Regions from separate parts of the Micromonospora sp. NPDC047644 genome, predicted to be linked through region 1. Evidence: riboswitches for the same ligand, from Rfam matches in the RefSeq annotation. Region 1 holds a riboswitch; the other holds the start of a gene.
What was found. Region 1 has a riboswitch for S-adenosylmethionine ahead of thrC (threonine synthase). Riboswitches for the same ligand answer to the same signal wherever they lie in the genome.
Positions count from the first base shown of each region.

Region 2: linked by a shared signal. The riboswitch ahead of AB0877_RS23720 (ABC transporter substrate-binding protein) and the one ahead of thrC (threonine synthase) in region 1 are both predicted to bind S-adenosylmethionine.

Region 1 is NZ_JBEYSY010000012.1:173,371-177,690, forward strand. It holds gene AB0877_RS21135 (GNAT family N-acetyltransferase) at 1-533, opposite strand, end outside; gene thrC (threonine synthase) at 799-2,085, opposite strand; SAM riboswitch class I at 2,096-2,231, opposite strand; gene AB0877_RS21145 (DMT family transporter) at 2,300-3,259, opposite strand; gene AB0877_RS21150 (metalloregulator ArsR/SmtB family transcription factor) at 3,351-3,656, shown strand; gene AB0877_RS21155 (DoxX family protein) at 4,092-4,320, opposite strand, start outside.
Region 2 is NZ_JBEYSY010000014.1:168,607-172,926, forward strand. It holds gene AB0877_RS23710 (amino acid ABC transporter ATP-binding protein) at 3-746, opposite strand; gene AB0877_RS23715 (amino acid ABC transporter permease) at 743-1,516, opposite strand; gene AB0877_RS23720 (ABC transporter substrate-binding protein) at 1,556-2,416, opposite strand; SAM riboswitch class IV at 2,690-2,801, opposite strand; gene AB0877_RS23725 (amino acid transporter) at 2,888-4,320, opposite strand, start outside.

The sequences.
Region 1 (4,320 bases):
TCGGCGTGCGGTCGGGCCTCGGCGAGCGCCGCCCGCAACGCGACCCGGTCGATCTCGCCGACATCGAGCCGGCGGCGTACCTCGGCGAGAGCGGGCTGGGCTCCGGTCGCGGCGGCGAACGCGTCGCCCGCCCCGCTCCGGGCCGGCCCGCCGGGCAGTGCGGAGACAGCCATCCCCACCACCCGCTTGCGGCCGTGCTCGCGGAGCAGGCGCAGCCCGTACTCGTGCAGGGCCCGGCCGACGCCCCGGCACCGCAGCCGCGGATGCACCAGCAGATCGACGGTGGCGTTGTCGGTGTTGTCGAGCTGCGGCAGGTCCAGTTGCAGGTAGCCGGCCGGCTCGCCGTCCAGACGGGCCAGCGCCCAGAGCGACCGGGTGCCGGGCATCGGCGTGCGGAACAACGCGTCGAAGCGACGCCGGCAGGAGGGCGGAAAGTCCGGCAGGTCGGCGTCGTTGGCCGCCGACCCGATCCGGTACGCCTCGTCGACCGACGTCCGGTCGGCGTCGTCGAACGACGCGATGGTGATGCTCATGCCGGTGAGCGTGCACCGCACAAAAGCGATCGGGCCAGCGAATTATCGCTGGCCCGATCGAACGTTGGTCGGGAGGGACACTCGCACAACGCCTCCGGCGTTGGGTCGCAAGAACTTCAAAAGTCTTCGGCGAAATGCCCTCCCGCACGGAGCATCTTGCGCCGTCCGGTTCCTGCCGTCAAGTCCGTAGGGGCGGGTTTTCCACACTCACAGCGAAAACCCAGTTACCGACTGATCCACTCGGCCCGGTGCCGGGCGGGGCCGTTCAGCCCAGGAGGCCGGCGTCGCGGGCGGCGCGCAGCGAGGGCTTGATGTGGTGGGTCGGCCCGACCTGGCCGGCCACCGCGTCGATGGTCTTCAGACCCTCGCCGGTGTTGAACACGACGGTCTCGGCCGTCGGGTCGAGCCGGCCGGACTCGACCAGCTTGCGCAGCACCGCCACGGTGACTCCGCCGGCGGTCTCCGCGAAGACCCCGGTGGTACGGGCCAGATCGCGGATGCCCGCGCGGATCTCGTCGTCGTCCACGTACTCCATCCAGCCGCCGGTGCGGCGGACCGCCTCCAGGGCGTAGAGACCGGCCGCCGGGTCGCCGATGTTGAGTGACTTGGCGATGCCGGTGGGCTTGACCGGGACGATCGTGTCGGTCTCACCGTGCAGCGCGACGGCGATCGGGTTGCAGCCGGCGGACTGCGCCCCGAAGACCTTCCAGCCGTCGGCGGGCGCCTCGACCAGGCCGATCTCCACCAGTTCGGAGAACGCCTTGTCAATCTTGGTGAGCAGCTCGCCGCTGGCCATCGGGATGACCACCTGCGCCGGGATCCGCCAGCCGAGCTGCTCGGCCACCTCGTAGCCGAGGGTCTTGGAGCCCTCCGCGTAGTACGGCCGGACGTTCACGTTGACGAACGCCGTGTCCTCGAACTCGTCGGTCTCCACCAGCTCACCGCAGAGCCGGTTGACGTCGTCGTACGAACCGTCGATGGCGACCAGTTCGCCGCCGTAGACCGCGGTGGTGATGACCTTGCCCTGCTCCAGGTCGCTCGGGATGAAGACCACCGAGGGCACCCCGGCGCGGGCCGCGTGGGCGGCCACCGAGTTGGCCAGGTTGCCGGTCGACGCGCAGGCGAACCGGCTGAAGCCGAGGGCCTTGGCGGCGGTGAGCGCCACCGAGACGACCCGGTCCTTGAACGAGTGGGTCGGGTTGGCACTGTCGTCCTTGACCCAGAGCGGCGCGGTGATGCCCAGCTCGGCGGCGAGGTGCGGGGCCGCCACCAGTGGGGTGAGGCCCGGGTCGAGGGTGACCCGGCTGGCCGGGTCCTGACCGGCGGGGAGCAGGGCGGCGTACCGCCAGATGTTGTTCGGGCCGGCCTCGATCTGCTCGCGGGTGACGGTGGCCAGCGCGGCGGTGTCGTAGTCGACCTCCAGCGGGCCGAAACACTCGTAACAGGCGTGCTGGGCGGCGAGCGGGTAGCGGGCCGAACAGGCACGGCAGACCAGGGCGCGGGCGGGGCTGGCAGCGGTGTCGATGCCGGAGGCGACGAGCGTCGACGTCATGTCGAGAGTCCTCTCATCTTTCCCCGCATCGCACGGTGCGGCGGGGACGGAATTGGCACCTGCCCCACGGGTCGCTCAGCGGTGAGCGCGCGGGGTGGTTGCCGGGGCGTCGTCGGGCCGTATCCCTCAGCCCCTCTGGATGAGGTATTCAGTTGTGCCGTCGAGTCTAGGACAACGCTGTCGGCCGCTGCTACCACTGATCCCAGGTATTGGGTCAGCGGGTGCTCACCGCAACGGGGTCGGTCACCGCGATCGGGTCCGTCACCGCGCTCGGTCCGGGTAGGGACGTGGCCCGGGGCCGGGCGGCGAGGTTCGCGGCGATCAGGGCGGCGATCGTGATGGCGGCCCCGACCAGTTCGACGGGCTCCGGGCGGTAGCCGCGGGCGATCTGCACCGCGAAGGTCGTCACCGGAACCAGGTTCATGAACAGCGCGGCGTTGGCGGCGCCGAGTCGCTGCACGCCGGTGTTCCAGGCCAGGACCGCGATCACGGCACCCACCAGCACGGCGTACGCCAGTTGGGGGGCGACCGCCACGAGGTCGGCGGCACCGGGCGCGTGCTGCCAGCCGACGGCGTCGGCGCCGATGCTCAGGACGAGCATGGCGGCCGTGCCGGCGAGCGCGGTCAGTGTGGTGAAGCGCAGCGGCGACCACTCGCCGAACCGGCTGGCACCGTGGGTGTAGATGCCCCAACCCAGCACCGCGCCGATCATCATGAGCCCACCCAGGCCGAACTGGCCGAGCCCGGCCAGGCTCCCGCGCGTGATCACCAGACCGACGCCGAGGAGCGCCACCAGGGAGAGGGCCAGCAGGAGCGGCTTCGGGCGTACGCCGTCGCGAGCCCAGCGGACCAGTTGGGTGATCACCGGGGTGGTCGCCACGAAGAGGGAGATCTGCTGCGGGGCGGCGTGTTCCAGCGCCAGGTTGGTGAGCAGGTTGAAGCCCGCGAAGCCGACCACTCCGAGCACCACCACCTCCAGCGCCCGGCCACCGTGGCGTAGCGCGCCGGCACCCTCGCGTAGCAGCAGGATGGCGACCAGGACGACGGCGGCCAGCAGGTAGCGCGCGGTGGTCAGGTTGAGCGGGTCGACCCGGTGAAGCGCGCTGGCCAGGATCGGGAACATCACGCCCCAACCGAGCACGGCGACCAGTGGGTACGCGGCGCGGGATCGCATCGGCAACTCCAATGTTCGAGTATCGTCGAACCAACGACACCGACCATAGGACGATGTTCGATAGTTGTCGAACAAGGGTTACACTGGTCACATGGAGCCGCACGAGCCCGACCTGACCGCCGTACCGGTCACCACCGTGTTGGCCGCACTCGCCGACGACGTGCGGCTACAGATCGTCCGGGCGCTCGCCGAGGGCGGCGAGTCCGCCTGCGGCAGTTTCGACTTCGGCGTCTCCAAGGCCACTCGCAGCCACCACCTCAAGGTGCTGCGCGAGGCGGGGCTGACCCGGACCCGGGCGGCCGGCACCAGCAGGCTGGTCCGACTCCGCCGCGACGAGGTGGACAAGCTCTACCCCGGCCTGCTGGACGCGGTCCTCAGCCAGCGTCCGCCGGCCTGACCCGCCCCGCCTCCGCTCGCCGGCCGCGTGCGGTCCGCGTGGCCGCAGCAACCGGTAGGCGGCGCCTGACCTCGGCAACCGGTAGGCGGCGGCCCGTGACCTCGGCAACCGGTAGGCGGCGGACCGTGACCTCGGCAGCCCGGGAGATGCCTCCGACGCTCGCTGTGGAGCTGAATCGTCTACGGCACCAGCGAGAAGTAGCACCACGACCGCGGAGTGTCGGCCGGTCCCGGGCGGGGCCCGTCGGCCAGTCCCGGCCCCGGGGCACATCGGCCGACCCTGACCGGGCGCGCCGGCCGGCCCCGGGCACATCGGCCAACCCCTGACCGGGCGCGCCGGCCGGCCCCGGCCCCCAGGCACATCGGCCAACCCCTGACCGGGCGCGCCGCCGAAGCCGCCTCGTCGAGGCTTCGGCGGCGCGCGGTTCGGGTCTGGTCAGACGGACACCGTGCCGGGCTCGGCCGCCGAAGCCGATGCCGAGGGGGCGTCGCCGCGACGCCGGGCGAGCAGCGAGTCGAGTGCCCAGGCACCCGGGCCGAGAGCCGCGACCAGCAGGAACGCCCAGCAGAAGAGCGCCGCCAGCTCGCCTCCGTTGTGCAGCGGGAGCAGGGCATCCGGCTGGTGCACCACGAAGTAGGCGTACGCCATCGAGCCAGAGGCGAGC
Region 2 (4,320 bases), on a different contig from region 1:
GCTCAGAGCACCTGGTCGAGGAACCGGCGCAGCCGCGGATGCTCGGCCCGCTCGAAGACCGCCTCGGGTGGGCCGGCCTCCAGCACCACGCCCCGGTCCATGAAGGCGACGGTGTCGGCGACCTGCCGGGCGAAGCCCATCTCGTGGGTCACCACCACCATGGTCATGCCGGCGGCGGACAGGTCGGCCATCACCCCGAGGACGCCCTTGACCAGCTCCGGGTCGAGCGCCGACGTCGCCTCGTCGAAGAGCATCACCTCGGGGCGCAGCGCCAGCGCGCGGGCGATCGCCACCCGCTGCTGTTGACCACCGGAGAGCTGCGCCGGCCGGGAGTCCGCCTTGCCGGCCAGCCCCACCAGCTCCAACTGGGCCCGGGCCACGGCCTCCGCCTCGTCCGCATCGAGCTTGCGCAGCCGGCGCAGCGCCAGCGTGACGTTGCGCAGCACGCTCATGTGTGGGAAGAGGTTGAACTGCTGGAACACCATGCCCACCCGTTGCCGCAGCGCGTCCGGGTCGTCGCCGAGCACGCTGCGCCCGTCCAGCAGCACGTCGCCCCGGTCCGGTTCGATCAGCCGGTTGATGGTGCGCAGCAGCGTGGACTTGCCCGACCCGGACGGGCCGATGACGCAGGCCGTCGCGCCCCGCGGCACCGAGAGGTCGACGCCGCGCAGCACCCGGTTCGGCCCGAAGGCGAGGTGCACGTCGCGGACGTCGAGGCTGACCGAGGTGGTGGTGTCGGTGGTCATCGTCGGCTCCCTTCGGTGGTGGCGGTCGACAGGTCCTCGTCGTCCTCATCGTCGGGCGCGGTGGCCGGCCGACCGTTGCGCAGCCGTCGGTCGATCCAGTTGACGACGTGCGTCAGCGGGACCGTCAACGCCAGGTAGAAGAGCCCCGCCAGCAGCAGCGCCGATTCGTTGCCGGTGGTGGCCGCGTAGTCCTGCCCGATCCGGAACAGCTCCCGCTGGCTGGCCACCAGGCCGAGGAAGTAGACCAGACTGGAGTCCTTGATCAGCGCGATGAGCTGGTTCACCCAGGCCGGCAGCACCCGCCGGATGCCCTGCGGAATGATCACCAGCCGCATCGCGTCGGCCCAGGAGAAGCCGAGCGCGCGGGCGCCCTCCAACTGGGCGGCCTCCACCGACTGGATGCCCGAGCGGAAGATCTCCCCGATGTACGCGGCGGCGATCAGCGACAGCGCCAGAATGCCCAACGGGTAGGGATCCGGCCCCCAGACCTGCATGCCCAGCGGGGCCAGCCCGACCCCGATCAGCAGGATCGTCGCCGCGGCCGGCAGCCCCCGGAACACGTCGGTGTAGACCCGCGCCGGCCAGCGCAGCCAGCGGCTGCGGGAGATCCCGGCGACGGCCAGCAACAGGCCGAGCACCGAGCCGAGCAGGGCGGCGGAGACCGCGAGGATCAGCGTGTTGGGCAACCCGACGGTCAGCATCTCGGGCAGCGCCTCGCGCATCGCGTCGGCGTCGAAGAAGGTCTCCCACAGGGTGGTCAACGGTTCCATCGGTTGCTCCTCCTACCGCCCCGCTCGCTCGTCACCGGCTCAGGACGCGGCCGACGCGGACGCCGACGGCGCGACCTTGACCGCGCCGCTGCCCGGGGCGAAGTCCGCCGGGATCGGCCGGCCCGGGTAGTACTGGGCCTGCAACCGGTTCCAGGTGCCGTCGGCGATGACCTCGTCGAGGGCCTTGTTCAGCGCCTCGCGCAGCTTGTCGTTGCCCTTGGCCACCGCGTACGCGGTCGGTGCCGGGCTGAGCTGCTTGGCCGCCACGGTGATCTTGCCCTTGCTGTCGGCGGCCGACTTCTCACCGATCTCCGCCGGGGCGATCCAGGCGTCGGCGGTGCCCGCCTTGAGCTGGTTGATCGCGCCGTTGTAGTCCGGCACCCGCACCGGGTTGAGCTGCTTGCCGGTGGCGTAGTCGTCCTGGACGGTGCCCTGCACCACCACGACCCGCTTCCCGGCGAGCTGGTCGAAGCCGGTGATCGGCGAGCCGGCCGGGACGTCCAGGCCGAAGTAGCCGAAGTCGTAGCCGTTGCCGAAGTCGACGGTCTTCTTGCGGGCCTCGGTGATGGTGATCGAGGAACTGCCCACGTCGAACTTACGGTTGTTGACCTGGCTGAGCAGTGCGGAGAAGTCGGTGCCGACGAACTCGACCTTGAGGGAGAGCTTGCCGGCCACGGCGGTGAGCAGGTCGTTGTCGAAGCCGGTGAACTTGCCGTCCTCGAGGTACACGTTCGGCGGGGCGTCGGTCAGCGTCCCGGCGCGCAGCACGCCCGACTGGGCCAGGCCGTACGGGTTGGCGTCGGAGGAGTCGTCGTTCCCGCAGGCGGTGAGGGCGGTGGCGGCGAGGATCGTGACCGCGCCCAGGGCGGCGGCGCGGGTCAGGGCAGGAAGGAATCGCACTGGTGTCTCCGAAGGGTGGTGTCTCGGCGCGCACGGACGTACGCCACCGACGGCGCGCCCGATGGGCGTACCGGTGGGAAAGGAGCTCGGGAAGGTGGTGCTAGAGCGCGGTGCCGCCACGACAGGCGGCGCTGCACATTCGCATCATGTCCACGTGCCGTCGCCGGATCAGTACGGGCGAGGGGCGACCGGTGCGGGTGCCCGCGACGTCGGTCGGTCCGGTGGTGCCGAGGATGCGCATGGTTCTCCCGGGTCTGTGCTGACCTGGGTGCCAGGCCACGCTTGCACCGACGTCCTGCCGGTGCCTGGTCTTCACCCGGGGCACCCCACCGCGGAGGAGGGTTGCCGGCCAGCGAGCCGGGGCTTCGCGCTGGCGCTCATGACCTGCGCCGAGGCTAGCAGCAGGAACGGGTGGATCGTCCAGTCGGTATGACCACGCTCACTGTGCGCGACGGGCTGTCGACTCGCAGGTCAGCCGGCATGGACGTGCGGTCGACGGTGCGGGTCGGGCTCCTGGCGGCGCAGGATCTCCCGGGTCACCGAGGCGATGGCACCCTGTCCGAAGGCCAGGTAGCGCAGGAAGTTGCGGGTGGGGCCACCCTCGGACCACTCGAAGTAGATGTGGGGGCGCCGACGGCTGCGGTCGCGGATCTCCAGCAACAGGGCGGCGAGCGCGGTGGGCACCGACGAGCTGGCCAGGCTGAGCACCGGGAAACGGCCGTCGACTTTCCCACCGCGGACCAGCAGCTCGGTCTCGAAGTCGGACGGGTCGGTGACCGTGACCTCGACGAAGATGACGTCGCTGTCGTCGGGAAAGTCGTTGTCCGCCATGGTCTGCGCCAGCTTGGCGCGGTACTCCGCCTCGTCGCGCCGGTCGGGTTCGTGCGCGACGAGGCGGATCCGTCGTCCGGCGCGTTCGTCGATCATCCGCGCCGCGGTGTGGTCCAGCTCGACGTGGTCGACGCGCAGCTCGTAGGCCCGCATCAGCCGGGACAGCACCGACACCAGGATGATCCCGCCGATGAAACAGGCCGCGATCTTCACACCGTCCGGGCGCTCCACCACGTTCGCCACGGTGGTGTAGACGAAGATCAATGCGATGACGCCGAAGGCGATGGTGCGGCCGCGCTGACGCTGCCGGCGCGCAGCGAGCGTCACCGCCGTCGCGGCCGAGGTGATCAACACCAGGACCCCGGTGGCGTACGCGCCGCCCTGCGCGTCCACGCTGGCCTCGAAGACGATCGTGATCAGAAACGCGACGGCGGTGAAGACCAGCACGAGCGGCCGGACGGCTCGCGCCCAGGTCGGCGCCATGCCGTACCGGGGCAGGTAGCGCGGCACGAGGTTGAGCAGACCCGCCATCGCGGATGCCCCGGCGAACCAGAGGATTCCGATCGTGGACAGGTCGTAGACGGTGCCGAACACCTCGCCGAGGTGGGCGTGCGCCAGGTACGCCAACGCGCGCCCGTTCGCCGGTCCGCCCGGCTGGAAGGCCTCCGGCGGGATGAGCACCGTGGTCGTCACGCTGCTGGTGATGAGGAAGACACTCATGATCACCGCCGCGGTGGTGAGCAGCCGGCGCGCGCCACGGATCCGGCCCAGCGGTCGTGCCTCGGAGTCCTGCGGGTCACCCCGTACGCTCGGCATGACCGCCACCCCGGTCTCGAAGCCGGACAGACCCAACGCCAGCTTCGGAAAGACCAACAGCGACAGCCCGACGACCAGCCACGGATCGCCGTGCCCGGTGGTCAGCATCGTGGTCCAGTCGCCGACCGCGCTCGGATGCGTCGCCACCCGCCACAGCGCGTCGGCCACCACCACCGCGTTCAGCGTCAGGTAGACCGCGACCAGGACGACGGCGATCCCGATGGCCTCGGTGAATCCCTTGAGGAACACCGCGCCCA